DNA from 4 places in the Streptomyces sp. NPDC091292 genome. Region 2 is predicted to be linked to each of the others. Evidence: riboswitches for the same ligand, from Rfam matches in the RefSeq annotation. Region 2 holds a riboswitch; each other region holds the start of a gene.
The links. Region 2 has a riboswitch for cyclic di-AMP ahead of ACIQNU_RS24720 (M23 family metallopeptidase). Riboswitches for the same ligand answer to the same signal wherever they lie in the genome.

Region 1: linked by a shared signal. The riboswitch ahead of ACIQNU_RS37360 (NlpC/P60 family protein) and the one ahead of ACIQNU_RS24720 (M23 family metallopeptidase) in region 2 are both predicted to bind cyclic di-AMP.
Region 3: linked by a shared signal. The riboswitch ahead of ACIQNU_RS40905 (M23 family metallopeptidase) and the one ahead of ACIQNU_RS24720 (M23 family metallopeptidase) in region 2 are both predicted to bind cyclic di-AMP.
Region 4: linked by a shared signal. The riboswitch ahead of ACIQNU_RS30575 (C40 family peptidase) and the one ahead of ACIQNU_RS24720 (M23 family metallopeptidase) in region 2 are both predicted to bind cyclic di-AMP.

Annotation. Positions count from the first base shown of each region.
Region 1 covers NZ_JBIVUQ010000023.1:68,356-75,642, reverse strand. Annotated here, with positions in the region: gene ACIQNU_RS37365 (ATP-dependent DNA helicase) at 1-1,776, opposite strand, end outside; cyclic di-AMP (ydaO/yuaA leader) riboswitch at 2,014-2,188, shown strand; gene ACIQNU_RS37360 (NlpC/P60 family protein) at 2,195-3,373, shown strand; gene ACIQNU_RS37355 (hypothetical protein) at 3,419-4,030, shown strand; gene ACIQNU_RS37350 (hypothetical protein) at 4,043-4,396, opposite strand; gene ACIQNU_RS37345 (NlpC/P60 family protein) at 4,662-5,714, shown strand; gene ACIQNU_RS37340 (LuxR C-terminal-related transcriptional regulator) at 5,725-6,438, opposite strand; gene ACIQNU_RS37335 (PspC domain-containing protein) at 6,435-7,287, opposite strand, start outside.
Region 2 covers NZ_JBIVUQ010000009.1:142,607-149,893, reverse strand. Annotated here, with positions in the region: gene ACIQNU_RS24725 (GntR family transcriptional regulator) at 1-587, opposite strand, end outside; gene ACIQNU_RS24720 (M23 family metallopeptidase) at 843-1,631, opposite strand; cyclic di-AMP (ydaO/yuaA leader) riboswitch at 1,681-1,851, opposite strand; gene ACIQNU_RS24715 (M16 family metallopeptidase) at 2,128-3,495, opposite strand; gene ACIQNU_RS24710 (M16 family metallopeptidase) at 3,519-4,919, opposite strand; gene ACIQNU_RS24705 (DNA topoisomerase (ATP-hydrolyzing) subunit A) at 5,331-7,287, shown strand, end outside.
Region 3 covers NZ_JBIVUQ010000031.1:58,073-65,359, forward strand. Annotated here, with positions in the region: gene ACIQNU_RS40880 (MFS transporter) at 1-851, shown strand, start outside; gene ACIQNU_RS40885 (PRC-barrel domain-containing protein) at 907-1,263, shown strand; gene ACIQNU_RS40890 (hypothetical protein) at 1,304-1,882, shown strand; tRNA gene ACIQNU_RS40895 (tRNA-Met) at 2,018-2,091, shown strand; gene ACIQNU_RS40900 (PP2C family protein-serine/threonine phosphatase) at 2,261-3,517, shown strand; cyclic di-AMP (ydaO/yuaA leader) riboswitch at 3,810-3,955, shown strand; gene ACIQNU_RS40905 (M23 family metallopeptidase) at 3,967-5,061, shown strand; gene ACIQNU_RS40910 (aldo/keto reductase) at 5,159-6,103, shown strand; gene ACIQNU_RS40915 (PrsW family intramembrane metalloprotease) at 6,117-7,287, opposite strand, start outside.
Region 4 covers NZ_JBIVUQ010000014.1:71,228-78,514, forward strand. Annotated here, with positions in the region: gene ACIQNU_RS30545 (adenosylmethionine--8-amino-7-oxononanoate transaminase) at 1-745, opposite strand, end outside; gene bioB (biotin synthase BioB) at 738-1,919, opposite strand; gene ACIQNU_RS30555 (8-amino-7-oxononanoate synthase) at 2,308-3,447, shown strand; gene ACIQNU_RS30560 (DUF397 domain-containing protein) at 3,508-3,741, opposite strand; gene ACIQNU_RS30565 (helix-turn-helix domain-containing protein) at 3,751-4,608, opposite strand; gene ACIQNU_RS30570 (ATP-binding protein) at 4,883-5,320, shown strand; gene ACIQNU_RS30575 (C40 family peptidase) at 5,384-5,857, opposite strand; cyclic di-AMP (ydaO/yuaA leader) riboswitch at 5,861-6,034, opposite strand; gene ACIQNU_RS30580 (hypothetical protein) at 6,419-6,733, opposite strand; gene ACIQNU_RS30585 (ATP-dependent Clp protease proteolytic subunit) at 6,741-7,287, opposite strand, start outside.

The sequences.
Region 1 (7,287 bases), on a different contig from region 2:
CGAGGACTGCAATTCGGCCAGATACCCGGTCCGTTCGAGCACGGCCTCCAGGACCGTCGCCGGCCCGGCGCCCGATTCGACGATGGTGCGCAGGTCCTCCATGAGCGTGTTGAACCGCTGCACGGCGTTGGTGGAGCGGGCCGCCATGCCGTACGCCTCGTCCACGCGGCGCAGCGCCTGCGGGAAGCTGATCTTCTCGCGCTGCGCGAGCGCGTCGATCATCGCCTCGGCGCGGTCGCCGATGCCGCGCTTGGGGACGTTGAGGATACGGCGCAGCGGTACGGAGTCCTCCGGGTTGGCCAGGACGCGCAGATACGCGAGGACGTCCCGGACCTCCTTGCGCTCGTAGAACCGGACGCCGCCGACCACCTTGTACGGGAGGCCGACGCGGATGAAGATCTCCTCGAAGACACGGGACTGGGCGTTGGTGCGGTAGAAGACGGCGACGTCGCCCGCCTTCGCCTCGCCCGCGTCCGTGAGCCGGTCGATCTCGTCGGCGACGAACTGCGCCTCGTCGTGCTCGGTGTCGGCGACGAAGCCGGTGATCTGGGCGCCCGCGCCCGCGTTGGTCCACAGGTTCTTGGGGCGGCGGCTCTCATTGCGCTCGATGACGGCGTTGGCCGCGCTGAGGATCGTCTGCGTGGAGCGGTAGTTCTGCTCCAGGAGGATCGTGGTCGCGTCCGGGTAGTCCTCCTCGAACTGGAGGATGTTGCGGATGGTGGCGCCCCGGAAGGCGTAGATGGACTGGTCCGCGTCACCGACGACGCACAGTTCGGCGGGCGGCAGGTCGTCGGGGCCCGGCGGTACGTCCGCCGGGTGCTCGGAGGTGCCGACCAGTTCGCGGACGAGTGCGTACTGCGCGTGGTTCGTGTCCTGGTACTCGTCGACCAGGACGTGCCGGAAGCGGCGGCGGTAGTGCTCGGCGACGTCCGGGAAGGCGCGGAGCAGATTGACCGTCGTCATGATCAGGTCGTCGAAGTCGAGGGCGTTGGCCTCGCGGAGACGGGACTGGTACATCGCGTACGCCTGCGCGAGGGTCTTCTCGAAACCGTCGCTCGCCTGCGCGGCGAAGTCCTCCTCGTCGATCAGCTCGTTCTTCAGGTTGGAGACCTTGGCGCTGAACGACTTGGGCGGATAGCGCTTGGGGTCCAGGTCGAGATCGCGGCAGACCAGGGCCATCAGGCGCTTGGAGTCCGCCGCGTCGTAGATCGAGAACGACGACGTGAAACCGAGCTTCTTCGACTCGCGGCGCAGTATCCGCACGCACGCGCTGTGGAAGGTCATCACCCACATCGCGTGGGCGCGCGGACCCACCAGGTGCTCGACGCGCTCCTTCATCTCGCCCGCGGCCTTGTTCGTGAAGGTGATCGCGAGGATCTGGCCCGGGTGGACACCGCGCGCGGCGAGCAGATACGCGATGCGGTGGGTGAGCACCCGGGTCTTGCCGGAGCCGGCGCCGGCCACGATGAGCAGCGGCGAGCCCGCGTGCGTGACGGCGGCCTGCTGGTGATCGTTCAGCCCGTCGAGCAGCGCCGCCGGGTCCAGTACGGGACGGGGGGCGCCGTCCCGGTAGTACGCGTCCCGGGGCGGGGGCGCGTCGAACTTCCCGCCGAACAGGTCGTCCGGGATCTCCTCCGGGGCCAGGTGCTCGGGGTCCTCATGGGCCCCCGGGTCCTGGGAATCCTGGGGGTCCTCGGGGTGGGGCGGGTGCTCCTCGTGGGCGGCGTGGGGCGCCTTGAGGTTCGCCAGGAAACTGTCGTCAAAGAGGCTGCTCATCGCCTCCCGAGTCTAGGCCGCCCCACCGACAACCGGCCCCGGGTTCAGGGTCCCCGTACCCCATTCCATAAACGGAGCGAATCGGTCCGCTCACTCAGTGCTCACTCAGCGCTCACTCGGCGAGAAAGTCACGAAAATGTATCGGGCATATCGCACATCAACCTTCACAGGCTTCACAGGAGTTGGCTAGCGTGCGCGGCAGGCCTCCCGACCCCCGCCGGCGAACGACGCCGGGACGGGTGGCCTCCGCTGAGTCCGGTGCGCCGCGAGGCAGCCGGAGCCGGGGACCCACTCAGTTCCTGGGGTGAATCGGTGCCGTCGCCGTGACAGGCGTACGGAACCGTAGGGCAGCCTTCCGAACCACCCGCCCGAACCCGACAGCTAACCCGGTAGGCGGTCCACGGAAGGAGCGCCTCCGTTGGCGTCGCACCGCAGAGAACGGCAGCCGGGCACACGTGTCGCCGGGCTCCGTACATCCCCCGCCCTCGGGATCACGACGGCGGCCCTGACCTCCGTCGCCCTCCTGTCGCAGAGCGCGCAGGCCGCGCCCGCCGACGACAAGCCGAGCATCGAAGAGGTGCAGCGCAAGGTCGACGACCTCTACCACGAGGCCGGCGTGGCCACCGAGAAGTACAACGGCGCCAAGGAGCGCAGCGCCCAGCAGAAGAAGAAGGTCGACGGGCTGCTCGACCAGGTGGCGCGCGGCACCGAGAAACTGAACGAGGCGCGGCGGGCCATGGGCTCGTTCGCCGCCGCGCAGTACCGCACGGGCGCGGTCTCGGACACGGCGACCCTGCTGCTCGCGGACAATCCGCAGGACTACTTCGACCAGCGCCAGTTGTCGTCCCGGCTCACCGAGCGGCAGAAGGAGGTCGTCGACGACTACCAGACGCAAGCGCTCGCGACGGCCAAGAAGCGGGAACAGGCGGCGAAGAGCCTGACGAAGCTGACGGCCTCGCAGTCGGCGCTGCGCACCAGCAAGCAGGATGTGCAGACGAAGCTGGGCGAGGCCCGCGACCTGCTGTCGAAGCTGACCGCCGAGGAGAAGAAGCGGCTGGCGGCGATCGAGAAGAAGAAGCAGGAGGAGGCGCGCCGCAAGGCGGAGGAGCTGGCGCGGAAGCAGGCGGCGGAGGAGAAGAAGCGGCAGGAGGCCACGGCGGAGAACCCCTCATCGGGTACGGGTTCCGGTACGGGTTCGGATTCCGGCACAGGCTCCGGCACCGGCTCCGGTACGTCGGCGGGTGCGTCCACGCAGACCGCCAAGGTGATCGCCTTCGCCGAGGCGCAGTTGGGCAAGCCGTATGTGTGGGGGGCCACGGGCCCCGGCTCGTACGACTGCTCGGGGCTCACGCAGGCCGCGTGGAAGGCCGCCGGTGTGACGCTGCCGCGCACCACCTGGGACCAGGTGAAGGTGGGCACGACGGTGTCGACGGCCGACGCCCGCCCCGGTGACCTGGTCTTCTTCTACGACGACATCAGCCACGTCGGTATCTACACGGGCGACGGCAAGATGATCCACGCGCCGAAGCCGGGCGCGAACGTCCGCGTCGAGTCGATCTACTACATGCCGATCCACAGCGTGGTGCGCCCGGCGTAACGACCGACCCGGCACGGAAAGTCACAGCACCGGGAGTCACGGCACGTGGGGACCGACATCGACGGCGCGATCGAGACCCGTACGACGGACGGGCGCTGGCAGGTCGCGCGCGATCTGACCGCCTTCGCCCTCGGACGGGACCACGACGCGTGGGACTGTCTGTTCGGCGTCGGCCGGGCATCGGGCATGGAGCGGCCCCTCTTCCCGTACCGGGGTCTGCCCGACGACGCGTCGGACCCGGTACGGGAAGCCGGCGCCGTCGACTACACGCACGGCCACACCTACGCCACCTGGGCCGAGGTCGCCGCCGTCGACTGGGACGCCCCGCTCGCCGACGCGCCCGCCTGGTCGTGGGTGGCGGTGTGGCGGCCCGGACGCGACGGGGCGCCGGTCCTGGGCGAGGTCGTGGAGGCGACGCCCGACCTGTGCGACGCGGCGGCCGACGTCTTCGGCGCGCGGACGCTCCTCGCGCCGCCGGAGTGGCCGCCCGGAGGCGAAGTGCGGCGGGACGGTGCGGTGTACCGGCCGGTGGTCCTCACGGCGCGGATGCCGGCGCCGCCGGACGGGGAGCGCTGGGCGCCGGTGTGGACGGCGATGCGGGAGCACGCCGACGGGTGCGGGGACGAGCGGGTGCGCCTGGTGGTCTGGTTCGGCTGACGGCGCAGGAACTCAGGTCCAGAGGACGGCGATGAAGATGTTCGCCGTCGTGAGACCCCCGACGGTGGCGAACAACCCCTTGTCGACCGCCTCCTCGTCGCGCTTCACGTACACGAGGCCGAGGATCACGATCAGCAGGGCGAGCTTCACGCCGATCTTGATGTTGTTGACGGTGTTGTCGTCGGCCTGGTTGAGACCGACCAGGGCGACACCGGTGACCAGCATCGTCAGGGCGCCGTGCAGCATCGCGGGGCTGAAGCGGGCGGTGCCGGCGCTCATGGCCTTCATCTGGGTGAGAAACCCACCCAGAAGGGAGGCTATGCCGACGATGTGAAGCCCGACGAAAAGATGGATAAGCAGATCCATACCCCGGACCCTAGCTGTCGCCCTATCAGAGGGACCCACCGGGTGGATCGGGAACGTGAGGTTCGGTCGGAGTCAATCGGAGTCAACGGGGATTGTGGAGGGGCGGGTGGGTGGGGGGTGTCCGATGTGGTCGGGGTGGGGGCACAGATGGTCAGTTCCTCGCATGGGGTCACGGGAGGGTCACGTACCCGCATAGCGTCCTGCGTCAGGTGACCGGCGACCCGCCGCCGGTACCCGTACCCGACGACGAAAGGACGTGACCCCCGTGGCCGCCCATCGGAGAGCCCGGCAGCGTTCCCTCGGGGGGCGCACCGCCCGTGGCGCCGCCACCCTCGCCCTCGCGGGCGCCGCCACGGCGACCGCCTTCGACGGCACGGGCCACGCCGAACCCCGGCTCACCCCGGCCCAGGTGAAGGCCAAGGTCGACAAGCTGTACCACGAGGCCGAGATCGCCACCGAGAAGTACAACGGCGCGAAGGAACAGGCGGACGCGGCGAGGAAGGCGTACGCCGACCTCCAGGACGAGGCCGCCCGGAAGACGGAGAAGCTCAACACGGCACGGGACGCGCTGAGTTCGGTCGCCACGGCCCAGTACCGCACGGGCGCCCTCGACCCCTCCGTACAGCTCGCGCTCTCCGCCGACCCCGACGAGTATCTGGAGGGCGCGGCCCTCGCCGAGCGGATCGGGGACCGTCAGGCGCACGCCGTCACCGGCGTCGGCCGGGACCTCGCCGAGATCGGGCGGCTGCGCGCCGAGGCCGCAGGCGAACGCACCCGTCTCGCCGCACGCCAGGCCCAGCTCCGGGCACACAAACGGGCCGTCACCGACAAGCTGGACCAGGCCGAGCGACTCCTCGACCAGCTCACCGCCCCCCAGCGCACCGAGGTGACCGCAGCACCCCACGCCTCCCGGGCCGACAGCCGCAGCGCCCCCGCCCCCGCCCCCTCCCTCGCCGCCACCAGCCCGAACTCCCGCGCCGCCGCAGCCGTCTCCTTCGCGTACGGCGCCCTCGGCAGCCCCTACGTCTGGGGCGCGTCCGGACCCCACGCCTTCGACTGCTCCGGCCTCACCCAGGCCGCCTACCGCGCCGCCGGAGTCGCGCTGCCGCGCACCACGTACGCCCAGATCAACGCCGGACAGCGGGTCTCACGTTCCCAACTCCAGCCGGGCGACCTGGTGTTCTTCTACTCCGGCATCAGCCACGTCGGCCTCTACGTCGGCAACGGCCAGATGATCCACGCCCCCAACCCCAGCGCCCCGGTCCGCCTGGCCCCCGTCGACCAGATGCCGTTCGCCGGAGCGACCCGGGTCGCCTGAGGCCGTGCCGTCAGACCAGCCGCCGAGCCGTCGCCCACCGGGTCAGTTCATGCCGGTTCGACAGTTGGAGTTTGCGCAGGACCGCCGAGACGTGGGACTCGACCGTCTTGACGGAGATGAAGAGCTGCTTGGCGATCTCCTTGTACGCGTAGCCCCGGGCGATCAGCCGCAGGACCTCGCGCTCCCGCTGCGTGAGCCGGTCCAGGTCCTCGTCCACGGGCGGCGCGTCCGTCGAGGCGAACGCGTCGAGGACGAACCCGGCGAGGCGGGGCGAGAACACGGCGTCCCCGTCCTGCACCCGGAAGATCGAGTCGACCAGATCGGTACCGGTGATCGTCTTGGTGACATAGCCCCGGGCGCCGCCCCGGATCACCCCGATGACGTCCTCGGCGGCGTCCGACACGGACAGCGCGAGGAACCGTACGGGCTGCTCGGGGTCCGCCATGAGCGGTGCGCAGCGGCGCAGCACCTCGACGCCGCCGCCGCCGGGCAGGTGCACGTCGAGGAGGACGACCTCGGGCCGGGTCGCCGTGATGACCGTGACGGCCTGGTCGACGTCGGCGGCCTCGCCGACGACCTCCACGCCGGTACGGTCGGTCTCCCCGATCTCGGCCTGGACGCCGGTACGGAACATGCGGTGGTCGTCCACCAGGACGACCCGCGCCCGCCGCCCGGCCGGCTCGCTCGCCCCTGTCGCGTCGGTCGCGCCGGTCGCGTCGCTCATGACGTTGTCTCCGCCCTCTCCATGGTCAGCTCGACCTCCGTACCGCCGTCGGGCACCGCGCGCAGCCGGGCCGTGCCGCCGTTGCGCTGCATACGGCCGATGATCGATTCTCGTACGCCCATGCGGTCGGCGGGTACCGCGTCCAGATCGAAACCGGGGCCCCGGTCGCGTACCGACACGAAGACGGTGTCCGACTCGACCTCGGCGTAGACCTGTACGGCGCCGCCCTCGCCACCGTACTTGGCCGCGTTCACCATCGCTTCCCTCGCGGCCTGCATCTGTGCGCCGAGGCGGTCGTCCAGCGGGCAGTCGCCGACGACGACGACCTCGATCGGGACGCCGTGCTTGTCCTCGACCTCGGCCGCGTGCAGCCGTACCGCCTCGGCGACCGTGCCGGGGCCCTCGTCGCCGTCCTCGGTGGACTTGCCGGTGCCGTCCGGCTTGTACAGCCAGGCCCGCAGATCGCGTTCCTGGGCGCGGGCGAGCCGGCGGACCTCGCCGGCGTTCTCCGCGTTGCGCTGGATCAGGGTGAGGGTGTGCAGGACGGAGTCGTGGACGTGCGCGGCGACCTCGGCCCGCTCCTGGGCGCGGATGCGCATCAGGCGCTCCTCGGACAGGTCCTGCGTCATGCGGACGAGATAGGGCCCGGCGAGCAGCGCGATCCCGACGAGGACGGCGAGCGCGGCCTGGAGGATCGAGCCGAGGTGGGCGGCCGAGCCCTGGAGTACGAAAATGCCGGTGACGCCCGCGCCGACCAGCACGACACCGGCCGCCGACCGCAGCAGCGTCAGGGTCCGGCGCCGCCGGCCGACCTCCATCCAGCGGGCCCGGCGCGCGTTGTCCGCCTGC
Region 2 (7,287 bases):
GCGTGCAGGGTCATCAGCGCCCGCGCCCGCTCGGCGTCGCCCCGGGCCACCGCGTCGACGATCGCGCCGTGCTCCGACCACGCGTCGGCGGGGTGCGCCGACGGCTCCACGGTGTACATCCACGCGATCTTGTGCCGGAGCTGGGTGAGCAGCGTGGTGAGACCCTGGCTGCCGGACGCCTGGGCCAGCGTCTCGTGGAACCAGCCGCTGAGCGAGCGCAGATCCTCGCTGGTCCCGCTCCTGGCCCGCTCCTGACCGAGCCTCACGAGGCCGCGCAACACCTTGAGATGGGCCTCCGTGCGACGCTGCGCCGCGCGGGCCGCGCCGAGCGGTTCGAGGAGCACCCGGATGTCCAGGAGGTCGGCCGCCTCCTGCTCGGTGGGCTCCGCGACACAGGCGCCCGCGTGCCGCCGGGTCACGACGAACCCCTCGGCCTCCAGGGTGCGCAGCGCCTCGCGTACGGGGACGCGCGAGACTCCGTAGCGGCGCGCGAGCACTTCCTCGGTGAGCCGGCTGCCCCGCTCGTGCACGCCGCTGACGATGTCGTCCCGGATGGCCGTGCATACCGAGTGCGCGGGAATGCGCATGACCGGACCTCCGCCTTAATCCCCGCGAAACGCGGTTGATCGACACCTGTTCTGCGACTCTATTGCAGGGTGCCTGAATTTCCGACGGTGGACCGGATCTCGGGGATATTTTTTGGACAAGCGGGGGTTCGGAACGGGGAAAGCCCCGGCGTGCGCCGGGGCTTTCGGGACGTTCCCAGGGATGTTCGAGGGCGCGCCCCGGGGACGCGCCCGGGGGACGTGCTCAGGGGGCATGCCTGAAGGCGCGCCCAGGCTTCAGAGGCTGACGCCGTGCGCCCGGAGGTAGGCCACCGGGTCGATGTCGGAGCCGTAGTCGGCGCTCGTACGGGCCTCGAAGTGGAGGTGCGGTCCGGTGACGTTGCCCGTGGCGCCCGAGAGGGCTATCTGCTGGCCCGGGGTCACGGTCTGCCCGACGGCGACGCCGACGGACGACAGGTGGCCGTACTGGGTGTACGTGCCGTCGTGCATCCGGATGACGACGTTGTTGCCGTAGGCGCCGCCCCAGCCCGCCTCGACGACCGTTCCTGAGCCGACCGAGCGCACGGGGGTGCCGGACGCGGCGTGGAAGTCGACGCCCGTGTGGCTGCCGGACGACCAGATGGAGCCGCCCGCCTGGTAGCCGGTCGACAGGTACGAACCGACGATCGGCGTCACATAGGTGTTGAGGCGCTTGCGTTCGGCCTCGCGCGCGGCGCGCTCCTTGGCCGCGCGCTCCCTCTTGGCCTCCGCCTCGGCCTTGCGCTTCTCCTCGGCGGCCCGCCTCTCGGCCTCGGCCTCCGCCCGGCGCTTGGCGGCGGCCTCGTCGGCCGCCTGCTGCTGGGCCGCGGCCTGCTCGTCGATCTTCTCGGCGAGCGAGGTGCCGATGGCGACGGCCTGGGTGAGGCCGGTGTCCGCGGGAAGGGAGTCGTCGGCGGCGAGCGCGGGGGCGGCGAGGCTCCCGATGACGCCGGTGGTGGTGAGGGCGGCGACGCCGGCCACGCTCACCGTGGTGCGGGTGAGACGGCTCGGGCGGCGGTGCTTCCCGGTGGCACGGAGCGTGCCGATGGCACGAGGCGTGCCGGTGGCGCGGGTGAACGCCATGAAGTGGCTGGTCCTTTCCTTCCTTCTCGCCTACCGGGTTAGCTGACGGGTTCGGAGCAGGAAGGTCTCCTACGGGCCCCCTGCGCGTGTGTGCGCGCCGGGCGTCCGATTCACCCCGGGGGACATGGTGTGGGTCCCCGGCTCCCCTGGCTCGCGCCGTACGGGGACTCGGCGATGACTGTCCGGTGCCACGGTCGTGGCGTACTGCCCGACGAACAGCCGGACCGACGCTAAAGGGGACATCTTTCAATCAACAAACGGATCGGCGCTTTTGTAGCGCATGCCACAGGTCAGACACCCCAGACACCCCAGACACCCCAGAAGCCAACGTCCTTGCCATTTCGGACATATGAGGACCCTGGTGGCTCAGGTCGCTCAGGAGCCACCAGGGTCCTCACGCGCGCGGGGCGCCGATGGCACGCGCGCGGGACTGGACGGTCACGCGCGCGCGGGGCATCGATCAGCCGTGGACGACGGTGACTTCGCCGATGCCGAGGGCCTTGACGGGCTCCTCGATCTCGGACGCGTCCCCCACGAGCACGGTCACGAGACGGTCCACCGGGAACGCGTTGACGACGGCCGCCGTGGCCTCGACGGTGCCCGTGGCGGCGAGCCGGTGGTACATCTCCGCCTGGAAGTCGTCCGGGAGGTGCTGCTCCACCTGGTCGGCCAGCGTGCCCGCGACGGACGCCGCCATCTCGTACTTGAGCGGTGCGACGCCCACCAGGTTCTGCACGGCGACATCCCGCTCCGCGTCCGTGAGCCCTTCAGCGGCGAGGGTGCGCAGCACCTTCCACAGGTCGTCCAGCGCGGGGCCGGTGGACGGTGTGTCCACGGAGCCGGAGATGGCCAGCATCGCCGCGCCCGTGCCGTCCGGCGCGGAGCGCAGCACCTGGCTGAACGCGCGCACGCCGTACGTGTAGCCCTTCTCCTCGCGCAGGACCTGGTCCAGGCGCGAGGTGAGGGTGCCGCCCAGGCAGTACGTGCCGAGGACCTGCGCGGGCCACACACGGTCGTGCCGGTCCGCGCCGACGCGCCCGATGAGGAGCTGGGTCTGGACGGCGCCGGGCCGGTCCACGATGACGACGCGGCCGGTGTCGTCCGCGGTCACCGGCGGCACGGCACGCGGCTGCGCGGTGCCGCCCGTCCAGGCGCCGAGGGTGTCCGCGAGGACGGTGTCCACGTCGGTGCCCGCGAGGTCGCCCACGATGACGGCGGTGGCCGTGGCGGGCCGTACGTGCTTCTCGTAGAAGGCGCGGACTGCGGGCGAGTCGATCGCCGCGACGGTCTCCTCGGTGCCCTGGCGCGGACGGGACATCCGCGAGGCCGCCGGGAACAGCTCCTTGGAGAGTTCCTTCGCGGCCCGCCGGGCCGGGTTGGCGGTCTCGTGCGGGATCTCGTCCAGGCGGTTGCGGACGAGCCGCTCGATCTCGCTGTCGGCGAACGCGGGCGCGCGCAGGGCGTCCGCGAGCAGCCCGAGCGCCTTCGGCAGCCGGGACACCGGAACTTCGAGGGACAGTCGTACGCCCGGGTGGTCCGCGTGCGCGTCGAGCGTCGCGCCGCAGCGCTCCAGCTCGGCGGCGAACTCCTCGGCCGAGTGCTTGTCGGTGCCCTCCGAGAAGGCGCGCGCCATGATCGTGCCGACGCCGTCGAGCCCGCTCGGCTCGGCGTCCAGCGGGCTGTCGAGCAGCACCTCGACGGCGATGACCTGCTGGCCGGGGCGGTCGCAGCGCAGGACCGTGAGGCCGTTGCCGAGGGTCCCGCGCGTGGGGGCCGGGAAAGCCCACGGCTTGGCCTCGCCGGCCTGCGGCTGCGGGTGGAACTCCATGGTCACGGTGGGCTGGGCCTCGGTCACTTGGCCGCCTCCTCTGCGGTCTCGTCGGTGTCGGCTGCGGCCTCTTCCGCGTCGGCGTCCTGGCTCGCGGTCTCCGCGGCCTCCGCGGTCTCAGGTGCCTCTGTGGGTTCGTAGACCAGCACGGCGCGGTTGTCGCGGTGGAGGCGGGCCTTCGCGACCTCCTGGATCTCGTCCCGGGTGACGTCCAGGACGCGCTGGACGGCGGTCAGGGCGCGCTGCGGGTCGCCGAACAGGACGGCGAACCGGCACAGTTCGTTCGCGCGTCCGGAGACCGTCCCCAGCCGGTCCAGCCACTCGCGCTCCAACTGGGCCTGCGCACGCTCCATTTCCTCGGGCGTCGGGCCTTCGGCGGCGAAGCGGACCAGCTCCTCGTCCACGGCGGCCTCGATGACCGGCACCTCCACGTCGCCGGAGGTCTTCACGTCCAGCCACCCGAGGGACGGCGCGCCCGCGAGGCGCAGCAGTCCGAACCCGGCGGCCACGGCGGTGCGGTCACGGCGCACCAGACGGTTGTAGAGCCGCGAGGACTCGCCGCCGCCGAGGATGGTGAGCGCCAGGTCGGCCGCGTCGCACGCACGCGTGCCGTCCTCCGGCAGCCGGTAGGCGGCCATCAACGCGCGCGAGGGGACCTCTTCCTCGACGACCTCGCGTAGCTCCTTGCCGATGTTGTCGGGCAGACCACCGTCGCGCGGGGCGGGCTTGCCGTCATGACCCGGGATCGAGCCGAAGTACTTCTCGACCCAGGCGAGGGTCTGCTCCGGGTCGATGTCCCCGACGATCGACAGGACGGCGTTGTTCGGCGCGTAGTACGTGCGGAAGAAGGCCCGCGCGTCCTCCAGGGTCGCCGCGTCCAGGTCGGTCATGGAACCGATCGGCGTGTGGTGGTAGGGGTGCTCCTCCGGGAACGAGAGCGCTGTCAGCTTCTCGAACGCGGTGCCGTAGGGCACGTTGTCGTAGCTCTGTCGGCGTTCGTTCTTGACGACGGCCCGCTGGTTGTCCAGGGACTCCAGGTCGAGCGCGTCGAGCAGGGAGCCCATGCGGTCGGCCTCCAGCCAGAGCGCCAGCTCCAGCTGGTGCGCGGGCATGGTCTCGAAGTAGTTGGTGCGCTCGAAGCTGGTGGTGCCGTTCAGCGAGCCTCCGGCACCCTGCACCAGCTCGAAGTGACCGTTGCCGTGCACCTGGTGCGAGCCCCGGAACATCAGGTGCTCGAAAAGGTGAGCAAGGCCGGTACGTCCCTTGACCTCGTGGCGCGAGCCGACGTCGTACCAGAGGCAGACCGCGGCGACCGGGGTCAGGTGGTCCTCGGAGAGCACCACGCGCAGGCCGTTGGCCAGCCGGTGCTCGGTCGCTGTCAGGCCGCCGGAACCGGCCTGGGTGGCCGTGTGACCCATGGGCATGTACGTCCCTTCGATCGCGAAAACTCAAGATTGCGTGCCAGTCCTGCCACTGTATGCAAGCGTGCTGACACCTGGCGAAGTTCCCGGCCGGGCTACGCCGAGAGCGAGCAAGGGTGTCCCGTGCGGGACGGCGGGACCCGGGTCCGACCCTCGTGGGACCCCGGCGCGACCTCAGTGCGACCGGGGCCCGACCGGGGGTGACCGGAGCCCGAACCGGGGTGATCAGGCCGCCGAACCGGAAGATCCGGCCGCAGGATCGCAGGCGAACCGGCCGCCGGATCAGGGGGTCCCGAGACCTCTCGGCGCCTCCAACGGACGGGTCGCGGTCGGCGTTGTCAGTGCGGCGGTCCACAATGGTCCGCATCCGATTCCGTTCCATGCCCCTGCACAGTGTGAAGGAGCCGCAGCGCGATGGCCCGCCGCAGCACGAAGACCCCGCGACCCGGTGACGACGCGGACTTCGAGGAGAAGATCCTCGACATCGACGTCGTCGACGAAATGCAGGGCTCCTTCCTTGAGTACGCCTATTCGGTCATCTACTCACGCGCCCTGCCCGACGCCCGCGACGGCATGAAGCCGGTACAGCGGCGCATCGTCTACCAGATGAACGAGATGGGCCTGCGCCCCGACCGCGGCTATGTGAAGTGCGCGCGCGTCGTCGGCGAGGTCATGGGCAAGCTCCACCCGCACGGCGACGCGTCGATCTACGACGCGCTGGTGCGCATGGCGCAGCCGTTCTCCATGCGCGTGCCCCTCGTCGACGGCCACGGCAACTTCGGCTCCCTCGGCAATGACGACCCGCCGGCCGCGATGCGGTACACCGAGTGCCGGATGGCCGACGCCACCTCGCTGATGACCGAGTCGATCGACGAGGACACGGTCGACTTCTCGCCGAACTACGACGGCCAGGAGCAGGAGCCGGTCGCCCTCCCGGCCGCGTATCCGAACCTCCTGGTGAACGGCTCGTCGGGCATCGCCGTAGGCATGGCGACGAACATGCCGCCGCACAACCTCGGTGAGGTCATCGCCGCCGCCCGCCACCTCATCCGGCACCCGGGCGCGGACCTGGAGACCCTGATGCGGTATGTCCCGGGGCCCGACCTCCCCACGGGCGGCCGGATCGTGGGCCTGTCCGGCATCAGGGACGCGTACGAGACGGGCCGGGGCACCTTCAAGATCCGTGCCACGGTCGCGGTCGAGACGGTGACCGCGCGCCGCAAGGGCCTGGTCGTCACGGAGCTGCCATTCAGCGTCGGCCCCGAGAAGGTCATCGCGAAGATCAAGGACCTGGTCGGCTCGAAGCGGCTTCAGGGCATCGCGGACGTCAAGGACCTCACCGACCGTGCGCACGGCCTGCGTCTCGTCATCGAGATCAAGAACGGCTTCGTTCCGGAAGCGGTCCTTGAGCAGCTCTACAAGCTGACGCCGATGGAGGAGTCCTTCGGCATCAACAATGTCGCCCTGGTCGACGGTCAGCCCCTCACGCTGGGCCTCAAGGAGCTTCTTGAGGTCTATCTCGACCACCGTTTCACCGTCGTGCGGCGGCGCAGCGAGTTCCGCCGCAAGAAGCGGACGGACCGGCTGCACCTGGTGGAGGGCCTGCTCGTCGCGCTGCTCGACATCGACGAGGTCATCCGTCTGATCCGCTCCAGCGACAACTCGGCGCAGGCCAAGACGCGCCTGATGGAGCACTTCTCGCTGAGCGAGATCCAGACGCAGTACATCCTGGACACCCCGCTGCGCCGGCTCACCAGGTTCGACCGGATCGAGCTGGAGTCGGAGCGCGACAAGCTCACCGCGGAGATCGCGGAGCTGACCCGGATCCTGGAGTCCGACGCGGAGCTGCGCAAGCTCGTCTCGGGTGAACTGGCCGCGGTGGCGAAGAAGTTCGGCACCGAGCGTCGGACGGTCCTGCTGGAGTCCTCGGGCACCCAACCGTCCGCGGTGCCCCTCCAGGTCGCCGACGACCCCTGCCGGGTGCTGCTGTCGTCCACGGGCCTGCTGGCGCGCACGCCGAACGGTGAGCCGCTGGGTGAGCACGACGGCCGCCGCACCAAGCACGACGTGATCGTGTCGTCCGTCCCCGCCACCGCGCGCGGTGAGGTCGGCGCCGTCACGTCCACCGGGCGGCTGCTGCGCATCACCGTGGTCGACCTGCCGCAGCTCCCGGACACGGCCACAGCGCCCAACCTCTCGGGCGGCGCCCCGATCTCCGAGTTCCTCACCCTGGAGGGCGACGAGAAGCTGATCTGTCTGACCACGCTCGACGAGTCGTCCCCGGGCCTCGCGATCGGCACGGCCCAGGGCGTCGTCAAACGCGTGGTCCCGGACTACCCGACCAACAAGGACGAGTTGGAGGTCATCTCCC
Region 3 (7,287 bases), on a different contig from region 2:
TCCTGGTGCCGTTCGCCGCGAGCCTCGCCCCCGACGAGGTCCGGGGCCGCATCGTCGGCCGCGTGATGAGCGGCCTGCTCACCGGCATCCTGCTCTCCCGCACGGTCAGCAGTCTGGTCTCCGACGTGGCCGGATGGCGCGTGGTGTTCCTCGGCTCGGCGGTCCTGATGGCGCTCCTCGCGGTGGCGCTGCGCGTGGCCCTGCCCCGGCAGGAGCCGACGACGGACGTCCCGTACGGCCAGGTCCTGCGCTCCACGGCCCGCCTCGCCCGCACCCACCCCGTGCTGCTGCGCCGGGGGCTGTACCAGGCGGCGATGTTCGGCGCGTTCAGCGCCTTCTGGACGACGATTTCGTACGTCCTCACGGGCCCCGGATTCCATTACTCCGCCATCGGTGTCGGTCTGTTCGCCCTGGTCGGCACGGCGGGTGCGGCCATCGCGCCGTTCGCGGGCCGCTGGGCCGACCGGGGTCTGGTCCATCCCGTGACGGGTGTCGCCTTCGCGGTCGCCGCCGTGGGCTTCGCGGTGGCGGGCTTCGGGCAGCACAGCATCGTGTTCCTCGCGCTGGCGGCGATCCTGCTCGACATGGCCGTGCAGACCTCGCTCATCCTGGGCCAGCACACGATCTACCAGCTCGACGCCGCCGCCCGCGCCCGCCTGAACAGCGCCTTCATCGCCACCTTCTTCATCGGCGGCGCCCTCGGCTCCGAGATCGGCTCGCTGGCGTACCACGCGGCCGGCTGGACCGCCGTCACCGCCCTCGGCGCCGCACTCCCGGTCCTCGCCCTCCTCTACTGGCTGACCGAGCGGCGGCCGTCCGGTAGCTCGGCGGAGCGCCCGGAGGCACACTGAGAAAACTGGTGGGGAACCGTTGGGGAACCGTTGGGGGCCCGCGAAAGGAACCACGATGATCGAGGTGAGCGACGTCCGCGAGTGGCGCGGTTACGCCGTCAACGACCGGGACGGACACAAGATCGGCACCCTCGAAGCGGTGTACGTGGACACCCGTACCGACGAGCCGGCCATGGCCACCGTCCGCACCGGCCTGCCGACCCGCTACCGCCTGGTCTTCGTCCCCCTCAACGCGGCCACCGTCGGCCCCAACTACCTCAAGGTCAACTACGACCGCACCCTGGTCAAGGACAGCCCGTCGATCGGCACCGACGACGTACTCCCCGCCGACCAGGAAGAACCGATCTTCCAGCACTACGGCCTCCCGTACACCCCCGGCACAGCAGGAGAACGCCAACTGGCCCGCCGCTGACCTCCTCCTCCCGCGCCCCCTCCGACGGCGAGCTGCTTGGATGACGAGCAGCTCGGTCAGCGCGTGGGAAGAGAAGGACGGTTGGCGCATGAAATCAGCGGTACGAGGGGTCGCGGTCGCCGCGGCTGTCTGCCTCCTCGTCGCCGGGGAATCCGGGGCCCGCCGCGGGCAGGCGCTGAATGGCGGCATACAGACCATGGGGACCCTCGGGAACAGCCATGTGAAGGTCGGCGACATCTGGTGGGTCGCCTTTCCCGAGCTGCGGAACTCGTCGTCCGTGGACATCGTCCTCACGGGTGTCGAGATGACCCACGTGCCCGCAGGGCTCAAGGTCCTCGAATACGGCGCCTTCGACCGGTCCGACACGGAAGGCGTCCCGCTGCTGGCCCGCGAAGGCGCCTCCCAGGCACCGAGGTTCGACCGCCTGACCAACTACGTACGCGAGGAAATCCGGGTCAAGGCCGGGAAAACGGGCGACATCTTCTACATGGTCCGCCTGGAGGCGACGGGGCCCATCAAGGGGAACCTTCAAGGGTGCCGGTACGAGTACCAGCAAGGCTCCGCCAGGTATGAACAGACTCTCGGTTGCGATACCGCCCTCCGGCTTGAGAAGGACTGACACGCCGCCGAGCAGACCTACCCTGTTTCAGAAAGTGGCCAGATCTCCGGTACCTGTCGGTGATCTGGCCACTTTTCCGAGAAGGGTCCGGCGGCGTGAGGGGGCGCTCGGATGGCGTATAGTTGGGTTCACCGACGCGGGGTGGAGCAGCTCGGTAGCTCGCTGGGCTCATAACCCAGAGGTCGCAGGTTCAAATCCTGTCCCCGCTACTCAAGGTCAAAGGCCCGGAGGCGTCAGCTTCCGGGCCTTCGGCGTTGTCCGGCCCTCTCACCCGGTCGGCCCGTACCGGCTCGCCCCCCGCCCCCGCTACGGGAAATCTGGTGGGGCGCGATGACGGGCGTGACGGCGGTACGGCGGAGGCGGCGGGAGAGATGACCGGTGGCGCAGCCAGGCGGACACGACGGTGAGCATGAGGGCCGTGTTCCCGCCGAACCCACCCGCCCCGAGGTCTCCGGCCATCCCGAGGTTCCCCCCACGCCACCCCGGCCCTCCGGCGACTTCGTCCCCGGCACCTTCGACCCCCCGGCCGAAGCCGCCACACCCCACCGCGGCCCCGCCCGGCACCGCCGCTCCACCCCCGCCCGCGGCTTCGTACGCTCCCTGCCCTGGCTCCTCATCGCCGGCGGACTGCTGTTCGACGCCCTGACCCCGCCCCAGTTCACGGCCGCCCCGCTCTTCGCCGCCGCCCCGCTCGCCGCCGCCCCCTTCTACGGCATCGGCGCCACGATCATCGCCGGCACCCTCGCGTCCCTCGCCGTCCTCGGCCTCCGCTTTGACCGCGGCAATGTCACGGACATCGCCGGCTTCACCGAGATAGTCACGATCGTCACCGTCGCCGTACTCGCCATCCTCATCAACACCCTCGTACGCCGCAGTGACGCCCAACTTGCCAGCGCCCGCGAGATCGCCGAGGCCGCCCAGCGCGCCGTACTGCCCGAACCGGCCGAGCGGATCGGCGGCTTCGACGTCGCCGCGCGCTACGAGGCGGCGCAGGCCGACGCCTTCATCGGGGGAGACCTCTACGCGGTCCAGGACACCCCGCACGGGGTCCGCGTCGTCGTCGGAGACGTACGCGGCAAGGGGATGGGCGCGGTGGCGGCCGTCGCCGTGGTGATCGGCGCGTTCCGCGAGGCCGCCGAACAGGAGAGCACCCTGGAGGCGGTGGCACAGCGCCTGGAACGCGCCCTGGAGCGCGAGGGCACCCGACGCCGCGGCATCGACGACTTCGAGGGCTTCACCACGGCCCTGCTCGCGGAGATCCCGCACGGCGAGGACATCGTCCGGATCGTCAACCGCGGCCACCCCGAACCGCTGCTCCTGCACGGCGACGGGGAGCTGCGCGTCCTCTCGCCGGCCCAGCCCGCGCTGCCGCTCGGCATGACCGACCTCGGGAGCTGGCCCGACCGTTCCGACGAGGCGCACTTCCCGTACGGCGCGACCCTGCTCATCTACACCGACGGGCTGTCCGAGGCCCGCGACGGCGAAGGGGTCTTCTACGATCCCGCCGAGCGGTTGAAGGGCCGTACCTTCCCGGGGCCCGGCGCCCTGCTCACCACCGTCGCCCGCGAGGTGCGGGAGCACACGGGCGGCGGCAGCACGGACGACATGGCGCTCATCGCCCTACGAAGACCCTGACGCACCCTGACGCACCCTGACGCACCCTGACGCCCTCCCGCGTCGCCCGCCCTATCACCATGCGTGATCGAACGGCAGCCCTCCGCATAACAAGTGACGAACTATCAGCTGACAGTCACGTCAAGAAACCCCCAGGTGTGCCGTCAACTCGCCCGATTCCGCCCCTCACTGTCCCGTAAAGTCCAGGCCAAAGCCTTTAACGATCAACCGGAACCGCTTGGAATCCGGCCCCGCCGTCTATTAACGTTCGATAACGCAGCGCGGTCGTCCCAGCCGTCACAAGAGGCGGCTCCGTGCGCACGCGCCGAATCCCGCAAGGGAACCGGGGAACCACCACTTGGGGTGAATCGGGCATCCTTCCTCGCCGAAGGATGCCGGTAGGAGACCTTCCTGCTCCGAACCCGTCAGCTAACCCGGTAGGCGAGAAGGAAGGAAAGGAGTACGCCTCAGTGGCGTCCAACCCGCCTGCCCCCGAAGCCTCACCTCGCCCGAAGGCCTTCGCACCATTCGAACCCTTCGGATCATCCGAACCCTTCGGATCCGCGTACGGCCCGGCCGTCGCCGAGGAGGAGCGGGGGGAATGGAACCCCACTGAGGAGTCCATACGCCCCGTACGCGGCAGGCACCGCGTCGCCAAGCAGCGCGGCGGACTCGCCCGCAGCTCCACGGTCCTCGGTGTCGGCGTGATCGCCGCCGTCGGCGCGGGCGGCATCGCCACCGCGCAGGGCGGGAAGCCGCCCGTCCGGATCGCCATGCCGGACATGTCGGCGGTCACCGACTCCCTCCCGGACGCCAAGTCCCTGCCGGGCGTGGGCGCCCTCATCGCGGACGACCCCGCCCCGGCGCAGACCGTCGCGGCCCCCCTCACCGGCGCGGGCATCACCGCGACCGACGCCCAGCAGGGCACCACCGACGCGGGCGAGGCGCTGCGCGCACGGATCATGGAACAGGCCGAGCAGCAGCAGGACCAGGCCGACACCGCCGAGCGCGTCGCCGCCGAGGAGGCCGCCGCCAAGAAGGCCGCCGCGGACGCCGCCGCCGAGCAGGACAAGGCGAAGGCCAAGGCCGCCGCCGAGAAGAAGAAGGCCGAGGAGGAGGCCAAGGCCAAGGCGGAGAAGGAGCGCCTGGCCAAGCTCGCGAAGAGCTTCGCCCTCCCGACCTCCTCGTACACGATCACCTCGACCTTCGGTGAATCCGGTTCGCTGTGGTCGTCCGGCCAGCACACCGGCCTCGACTTCGCCGCCCCGACCGGCACCCCGATCAAGGCGGTGCACAGCGGCACCATCACGGAGGCCGGCTGGTCGGGCTCCTACGGCTACCGCACGATCCTCACGCTCGACGACGGTACGGAGCTGTGGTTCTGCCACCAGTCCTCGATCAGCGTCAGCGTCGGCCAGAAGGTCACCACCGGCGAGGTCATCGGCCGGGTGGGCGCCACGGGCAACGTCACCGGGGCCCACCTCCACCTGGAGGTCCACCCGGGCGGCAGCAGCACCGGGATCGACCCGATGGCCTGGCTGCGGAGCAAGGGTCTCAATCCCTGACCAGCCGTAGCGGGACGTAACCGGCTATAGCTGGTCGTAGCGGGCCCTGGCGGCGTGGGGCGGAATGCCCGCCCCCGTAAGAGTGTTGGCTGCACCTATGACATCCCTACGCAGCCTCGGCTCCTCCGACCTCGAAGTCTTCCCGCTCGCCCTCGGCGGCAACGTCTTCGGCTGGACCGCCGACGAGGGCGAGACCTTCGCCGTACTCGACGCCTACACCGCCGTCGGCGGCAACTTCGTCGACACCGCCGACACCTACTCGTCCTGGGTGCCCGGCAACCAGGGCGGGGAGTCCGAGACCCTCATCGGCAAGTGGCTCACCGCCCGTGGCAACCGCGCGGACGTCGTCGTCGCCACCAAGGTCGGCAGCCACCCCGACTTCAAGGGCCTCGCCGCGCCCACCATCAAGGCCGCGGCCGAGGCGTCGCTGCGCCGCCTCGACACCGACTACATCGACCTCTACTACACCCACTTCGACGACCCGTCGGTGCCGGTCGAGGAGATCATCACCGCCCTCGACGGCCTGGTGACGGCGGGCAAGGTCCGCGCCGTCGCCGCGTCCAACATCACCGCCGAGCGGCTCCAGGAGTCCCTGGACTTCTCGGACCGCGAGGGCCTGGCCCGGTACGCGGCGCTCCAGCCGCACTACAACCTCGTCTCGCGCGACACGTACGAGGGCCCGCTCCAGCAGGTCGCGTCCCGCTCGGGGCTCGCCGCCGTCCCGTACTACGCGCTCGCCGCCGGCTTCCTCACCGGCAAGTACCGGCCCGGCACCACCGTCGACAGCGCGCGGGCGGGCAGCGCGGCCAAGCACCTGGAGACCGCGCGCGGGCGCAAGGTACTGGCCGCCCTGGACACGGTGGCGCGGGAGCGGAACGCCGAGATTGCCACGGTGGCCCTCGCCTGGCTCGCCGCCCGCCCGACGGTCGCCGCGCCCCTCGCCAGCGCCCGCACGGTCGAACAGCTTCCGGCCCTCATCGCGGTGGCCGACCTGGAACTGACGCCGGCCGAACTGCGCACGCTGACGGAGGCGTCGGCCTGACGGGGGCCGGTACCTAGTAGGTCTGGTACGGGTTGTAGGCGGGGTGAGGGTACGGCGGGTACGCGTACGGATTCGGGTTCGGGTTCGGGTTCGGGTTCGCATAAGGGTTCGGGTTCGCGTATGTCCCGTACCCCACAGGCCCGCCCGGCCCCGGCCCCTGCCACTGCTGTGGCACCACGACGACCGGCGGCGCGGTGGCCTGCGCCGCGTACGTCAGGGCCGGCCGCGCCGCGTCCCGCCGCGACCACAGGGCGCTCAGGAGTTCCCGTTCCCGTACGGCGAAGTCGGCGCCCGCCCGCCCGCGCAGGACCCGGTGCCGCAGGAACGCGAGCGACGTCGCGTACGCCTCGTACTCCGCGACCGCACGCGCCGCCGCCTTGCCCTGGGTGCGGGTCGCGTACGCGCGGGCGATGCGGCGGGCGCGCATCGAGCCGAGCGCGAAGGGCTCCGGCGGGGTCAGCCAGCCCGCCGCCGCGTACGCGGGCAGCTCGGCGCGGACCGTACGGAGTTCCCGCTGGCGGGTCCAGATCACCAGCCAGGTCAGCAGTGCGAACGCGGGCACCATGAAGGCCGCGTACACCGCGAAGAAGCCGTAGTCGCCGAAGGTGGACGAGCCGTTCCACAGGGCGTGCATGCCCATCGCGAGCAGCAGCCCGGTGAGCGGGAGCAGGATGCGGCGCACGCGGAGGCGGTCCGCCGAGAGGGCCGCGATGCCGAAGCCGAGGCCGGTCAGCACGGTGAAGAGGGGGTGCGCGAACGGCGACATCACCACGCGGACGAAGAAGGTCGCCGCCGTGACCGAGGTGAGGCCGCGGTCCCCGCTGAGCTGGTCGGTGCCGAAGGCGGTGCCGAGGTAGAGGATGTTCTCGGTGAACGCGAAGCCGGTGGCGGTGATCCCCGCGATCACCACCCCGTCCAGGATGCCGGTGAAGTCGCGCCGGCGGAACAGGAAGATCAACAGGATCGCGGCAGCCTTCGCCGACTCCTCGACGACCGGCGCTATGACCGTGGCGCCGAGGGTGTCCGCGCTGGTCGGGTCGGCGGTCGCGGTGGCGATCCAGCGGGTGGCGAAACTGTTCGCGACGATCGAGATCAGCGCGGCGGCGCAGGCACCCCAGGCGAAGCAGAAGATCAGGTTCCGCCAGGGCCCCGGCTCCACCCGGTCCAGCCAGCGGAACGCGGCG
Region 4 (7,287 bases), on a different contig from region 2:
TCTCGTCGAACACGAGCAGCACCCCGTGCGCGTCGCACGCCTCGCGCAGCACCCGCAGATACGCGGGGGAGTGGAACCGCATCCCGCCCGCGCCCTGCACCACCGGCTCCACGATCACCGCGGCCAGCTCGTCCGCGTGCCGCCCGATCAGCTCCCGCAGCCCGTCCGCGTACGTCTCGTCGTACTCCGTGGGCGGCGCGTCGGCGAACACCTGCCGGGGCAGGACGCCTGACCACAGCTCGTGCATGCCGCCCTCGGGGTCGCACACCGACATCGGCTGCCAGGTGTCGCCGTGGTAGCCGCCGCGCCAGGTCAGCAGCCGGTGCTTCCCGGGGCGGCCGAGCGAACGCCAGTGCTGGAGGCACATCTTGACGGCGACCTCGACCGAGACCGAACCCGAGTCGCAGAGGAAGACATGCTCCAGACCCTCGGGCGACATGTCGACAAGGAGCTTCGCGAGGCGTACGGCGGGTTCGTGCGTGAGTCCGCCGAACATCACATGGCTCATCCGGGCAAGCTGCTCGCGCACCGCGTCGTCCAGGACGGGGTGCCGGTAGCCGTGGATCGCGGACCACCACGACGACATGCCGTCCACCAGCTCGCCGCCGTCCGCGAGCCGCAGCCGGACCCCGCTCGCCGACGCGACGACGAGCGGGTCCCGCCGGCCGGGCATCGGACCGTACGGATGCCAGACGTGCCGGCGGTCCAGGGCGAGCAGTTCATCGGTGGGGAGGGCGTCAGGCATTGGGCGCGAGATCCGTTCCGGCGCCCCGGCGGCGTACCGCGACGAGGTCGGTGCGCGCCTCGGGGACCTCCGGAGCGGACTCGCCCGTACCGCAGACACCGCCACCGCCACCACCTGCGCAGCCGCCCGCGTCGGCCTGGTCGGTGGAGCCGCAGCCGCCGGCCGTCGCCGTGCGGTGCTCCGGCAGCGTCACGGTGTCCGCGCCCTCCACCTCGAAACCGGCGTCCGCGATCATCTCCAGGTCCGCCTTGCCCGCCTGGCCCTCGCTGGTGAGGTAGTCGCCGAGGAAGATCGAGTTGGCGAGGTGCAGCGCCAGCGGCTGGAGGGTGCGCAGATGGACCTCACGGCCGCCCGCGATCCTGACTTCCGCGTCCGGGCACACGAACCGGACCATCGCCAGGATCCGCAGACAGCGCTGCGGCGTGAGGTTCCACTCCTTGGCGAGCGGGGTGCCCTCGAAGGGGATGAGGAAGTTCACCGGCACCGAGTCCGGGTCCAGGTCCCGCAGCGCGAACACGACGTCGACCAGGTCCCCGTCGCTCTCGCCCATGCCCGCGATCAGCCCCGAACACGCCGAAAGCCCGGCCGCGTGCGCCCTGCGGACCGTGTCGACCCGGTCGGCGTACGTGTGCGTGGTCGTGATGTCCCCGTACGTCCCCTCGGACGTGTTGAGGTTGTGGTTGTAGGCGTCGGCGCCCGCGTCCCGCAGCCGGTCCGCCTGGCCGTCCGACAGCAGCCCGAGGCAGGCACACACCTCGACGCCCTCGTTCTGGTCCTTGATGGCCTTGATGGTGTCCGAGACCCGGTCCACGTCCCGGTCCGTGGGGCCCCGCCCGCTCGCCACCAGACAGACCCGCTTCGCACCGCCCGCGAGCCCCGCCGCCGCGGCCCGCGACGCCTCGTCGGGCTTCAGCCAGGTGTATTTGAGGATCCCCGCCGTGGAACCGAGGCGCTGGGAGCAGTACGAGCAGTCCTCGGGGCAGAGGCCGGACTTGAGGTTGACCAGATAGTTGAGTTTCACCCGCCGCCCGAACCAGTGCCGGCGCACCTTCCCGGCCGCGGCCACCACATCGAGCACGTCGTCGTCGGACGTGGCCAGCACGGCCAGCGCCTCGTCGCGGGTCGGCAGCTCACGCCGAAGCCCCTTGTCCACCAGCGTGTTCAACAGGTTCATGGGGCAGATCTTGACGTACGCCACCTCTCCCGGCCAGGGAGACATCGCACAACACTGCCCGGTCAAGGTGTGGGTATTGCCACATCCTGGGTGGGCGGCGCGACCGCTAGGGCCTGTCGTCAAATTCCCGGTGTTCGCCCGGTAGGGCGGGCCGTGCGGCGTCTGGTGCGTGCGATCGCAAGGCGCCGGAAGGTCCTCGTAGCGGGGCTACGTGGGCCTTTCGGCAACGCCGCGAGCGTGCGTGCCAGACGCCGCACGGCAGGCGGGAATTTGACGACAGGCCCTAGGGTCTGTGCACTGCCTACAAAACCACCCCTGGATGCCGCCTGCCCGGAACCCGGACCACCGGTCCCCGGACCGGCCGGATCCGCACACGCCGGAGGCGCGCATGGCGGCAACGCCGTTCGACTGGATCGACGCACAGGCCGCCCGGCGCCGCGCGGCCGGACTCGTCCGCACCCTGCGCTCCCGCCCCGCCGACTCACCACTCCTGGACCTCGCGAGCAACGACTACCTCGGCCTGACCCGGCATCCCGAGGTGGTGGCCGGGGCCGCCGACGCGGTCCACCGCTGGGGCGCGGGATCGACCGGCTCACGCCTGGTCACCGGTACCACCGCGCTGCACACGGAGTTCGAAGGCGAACTCGCCGCGTTCTGCGGCTTCGAGGCGGCCCTCGTGCTGTCCTCCGGATACGCGGCCAACCTCGCCGCCGTCACCACCCTCGCCCCGCACGGCTCGCTGATCGTGTCCGACGCGGGCAACCACGCCTCACTCATCGACGGCTGCCGACTCGCGCGCGGCACCACGCAGGTCGTCGCGCACGCCGACCCCGACGCCGTGCACAAGGCCCTCGCCACCCGGACGGGCGGTGCGCTGGTGGTGTCCGACGCGGTGTTCTCCGTGGACGGCGACGCGGCCCCCCTCACCGAACTCGCCGCCGTCTGCCGCCGCGCCGGAGCCGGACTGCTCCTGGACGACGCCCATGGACTCGGCGTACTCGGCACCGGCGGCCGGGGCGCGCCCCACGCGGCGGGGCTCGCGGGCGCCGACGACGTGGTCACCACCGTGACCCTGTCGAAGTCGCTCGGCAGCCAGGGCGGCGCGGTGCTCGGCCCGGCCCGCGTGATCGACCATCTCGTGAACGCGGCCCGCACCTTCATCTTCGACACCGGGCTCGCCCCGTCGGCGACGGGCGCCGCACTCGCGGCCCTGCGGCTGCTGCGCCGCGAGCCGCACCGCGCCGACCGGGCGCGCGAGGTCGCCGCCGGACTGCACGCCCGGCTCACGGCGGCGGGACTTGAGGCGGTACGGCCGGACGCCGCCGTGGTCTCCGTACGGGCGCCCTCGCCCGAGTCGGCCGTGCGCTGGGCCGCCGACTGCCGTGGAGCGGGCCTGGTGGTGGGCTGTTTCCGGCCGCCGTCCGTACCCGACGGCGTCTCGCGGCTGCGGCTGACCGCCCGCGCGGACCTGACCGACCGACAGATCGGCGAAGCCGTACGGGTGATCGTGGACACCGCGCCCCGATAGCCGCCGGGTGCGGAGGATTTCGACGCCGGGCCCGGGACCCTGGACGCCGGGCCCGGGACCCTAGCCGAGAGTGTCGACGAAGGTGCTCCACGCGGCCGGGGTGAAGAGCAGGGCCGGTCCCTGCGGGTTCTTCGAGTCGCGGACGGCGAGCAGGCCCGCCGCACGGCCGGCGCGCGGCTCGGCCGTCTCCACGCAGTTGTTCATTCCCGTGCTGCGGCTGCTGCGGCGCCAGTGGACGCCGCGCAGGGACGTGCTCCTCGGAACGGGCAGGGTGGGACGAGGCAGTGCAGACATGGTGCCTCCTTATGCGCCGGGACGGATTCCGGCGATGAAGTCCAACGAGTCCTCTGGGGAAAGGGCGTGGCTCTGCAGGGAGGTGAAGGCATCGACGTACGCCTTGAGGTCCTCTTCCCGCTCCAGATAGAGGCTATGCGTCAAGTGGTCTAGAACAATCACGTCCAGATCGGCGATGTCCGGAAAGGAGAAGACGACGAACGGGCCGGTGAGTCCGATGTGCTCCCCGGCGGCGAACGGCATCACCTGGAGCCGCACATGGGGCAGCCGCGCCGACTCGACCAGATGCGCGAGCTGACGCTCCATCACCGGGGCGCCGCCGACCGGCCGCCGCAGCACCGCCTCGTCGACCACCGCGCTCAGCTCCGGCGGCGGATCCGCGCGCAACACGTCCTGGCGCGCGAGGCGTACGTCCACCAGCGCGTCGATCTGGTCCTCCGGCACCCCCTGGACCGCCGAGCGGGTCACCGCCCGCGCGTAGTCCCGGATCTGGAGCAGCCCCGGCACCACCGACGTCTCCAGCGTCCGCATCTGGCTGGCCTGCGCCTCCAGACAGATGAAGTCCCGGTACTCGGGCGGCAGCAGCCCCCGGTAGGCGTTCCACCAGCGGCTGCCGCCGTCATCGCCGTCCCCGGCGAGCGCGACCAGCAGCTCACGCCGGCGCGGGTCGTCGACCCGGTAGGCGTCGAGCAGCAGCCGCACGTCCTCCGGCTTCACACCGCTGGTCGCCGTCTCGATCCGGCTCACCTTGGACTGGTGCCAGCCGACCAGACGCGCGGCCTGACCGCTGGTGAGCCCGGCGCCGTCGCGCAGCGTGCGCAACTCGGCGCCGAGCTTGCGGCGGCGTACCGCGGGACCGTAGTGCATGGCCGTCTCCTCCCGGCCGCGGACGGATTCACCGCCAGACGGTAGAGGACGGGTGGGGGCCGGTGGCAAATACGGGGGAAGGAGCGCCGTCAAATACGGTCGGTCGTGGCAGAGTTCACCGCTTCGAGCGACAGATATATGCACATCCTGGTGGATCGCCACGTGTGACCGGCGCGGAGATGGCAGGCTGGCGCGCAGCACCAGTCCGGGACCGCCCTCGAACCATCCGCCTCGTGTCGGAGTCCGGTCCCGGTGGGAAAGGGACGACGTCGCCATGGCTGACCACCAGGAAGCATCCGTGACCCTGCCGAGCGATCCCGCCTCGGTCCCCACGGCACGCAAGTACGTCAGCGAGGTCCTCGCCGGATGGGGCCTGCCGGGCGACGCCGAGGCGCACGACACGGTCCGGCTCATCGTGTCGGAACTGGCCACCAACGCCGTCCAGCACACCCTGGGCCAGTCGCCCACCTTCACCGTCGACATCGCGCTCGAACGCGACGAACAGTTGCGGATCGGCGTCACCGACAGCCACCCGCGCTACCCCAAGCGGCTGCCCGCCGCCGTCCAGCAGGACAACGGCCGCGGCATGGTGATCATCCGCTGTCTCACCGCGGAGTGCGGCGGCCGACTGTCCGTCAGCCCCACACCCGAGGGCGGCAAGACGGTGTGGATCGCCCTGCCGTGGACGGTTCCGGTCCAGAGCCAGAGCTGACACCGAGCCAGAGCCGACACCGGGCCGGAGCTGACACCGGGGGAGCGCGCCGCGCGGCGCGGGTCAGTTCACCCGGCCGTACCAGACGCTCTTCGTCCAGATCTTCTGGAGGCGCACCACGTCCCCGGTCTTGGGCGAGTGCCAGATACGTCCCTTCCCGGCGTAGATGCCGACGTGGTAGACGTTCCGGCCCGAGTGGAAGAACACCAGGTCCCCGGAGCGGCGGTCGCCCGCCGACACATGGCGCGTCTTGTTGTACTGCGCCGCGGCAGTGCGCGGGAGCTTCTTGCCCGCGCGCTTGAACGAGTACAGCGTCAGCCCGGAGCAGTCGAACCGGCGCGGTCCGGTCGCCCCGTACAGATAGGGGGCGCCCTTCTTGGAGGCGGCCACCTTGAGTGCCCTGTTTCCCATCGCCGCCGCCGCGGCGTCGGACGCGGCACCGGGTACCACGATGCTGCCGCCGACGGCGGCGAGCGTCAGGGCCGAAGCGGTGCCGGCCCGGGTCAGCAGCGACGGGACACGATTGAGCGCAGTCATGCGCAACCCTTCGTCAGCCGCCTGTGAAGGATGACCTGTCGGGTTCGGGCAGGCGAAGATGCCCGGCCGCTGACGCGGCTTCACCCCAAGGGCCGGTCCGGATCTCTCCGGCGGCCCGTCGTGCCTGGGTCCTCCACTCCTGCCGATCCACCTCTGTCGACCTGGCATCCGGACAGCGGCAGGACTCGGCGTCCGCCCGGACCGCCCCGCCGCTGGTGGCGGGGGCTTGTCGTCGGAAGGGATCTTCACGCATGAATGTCGGGAAATCCGAGAGTTACCGGTGGTTTGTGAGCCTCCTCACCGCTGATCCGTTCGGGTGGACAGGCCCCTTTTCGAACAGCCGACGGGACACCCGACGAACGTCGTACCAGCGGCGGAACGCATTTTTCGGGTGTCAAGGTGGCCAGGATGCGCAACTCGGCCGAGCCCCGTGACGACCACTTAATACGTCGTTCGGCGGTAGCTCTTTCGGCCCGTTTGTGCCGCGTTCCGGACGCCATGTCGGCTTCGGCGGACTCGCTCCCGGCGTGGCGGCGGACTCATTCCTTGAGTGGCGGCGGTTCACTCCTGTCCCGTCGGCACCCTCGGTATCCCCACCCGCGCCGCGCGTCGCTCGCCGTCGAGGGTGCGCAGCGCCCGGGTCAGCGTCTCGCCGTGCACCTCGCTCTCGCCCCGCTGGTGCATCAGGACCAGCGCGTCCCGCAGCTCCTGCGCCCTGCCGACGAGCGCCTGCGCGGCACGCAGCCCCCGATAGGTGTCGCCGCCCCGCGCCGGATTGATCCGGCCCAGCAGGTCGACGACCTCCAGATAACGGTCGATCAGCTCGCCCTCGGCGCGGGTCAGCGCGGGCAGTGGCGGCAGCTCCGGCGGAAGCATCGGCGCGTCACCCCGCGTCCGGCGCGGTACGCGAGGACTTGCGGCTCGGGACGACCCGGTCGATCAGGCCGTACTCGACGGCCGCCCGCGCGTCGAGGATCGTGTCCCGTTCGATGTCGGCGCGGACCCGCTCCCGGCTCCGGCCGGTGTGCCGGACGAGCATCTCCTCCAGCAGGTCACGTGTGCGCAGCAGTTCGTCCGCCTGGATCGCCAGATCGCTCGCCTGCCCCTCGATCGGCTCCCGCAGCGACGGCTGATGGATCAGTACCCGGGAGCCCGGCAGCGCGGACCGCTTGCCCGGAGTGCCGGCGGCCAGCAGCACGGCCGCCGCCGACGCGGCCTGCCCGAGACACACCGTCTCCACGTCACAGGCGACGAACCGCATCGTGTCGTAGATCGCCGTCATCGCGCTGAACGAGCCGCCGGGGGAGTTGATGTACAGCGAGATGTCGCGGTCGGGCGCCAGATATTCGAGGTGCATGAACTGCGCCATGACGTCGTTCGCCGAGATGTCGTCGACCGGCGTGCCCAGAAAGACGATCCGCTCCTCAAGC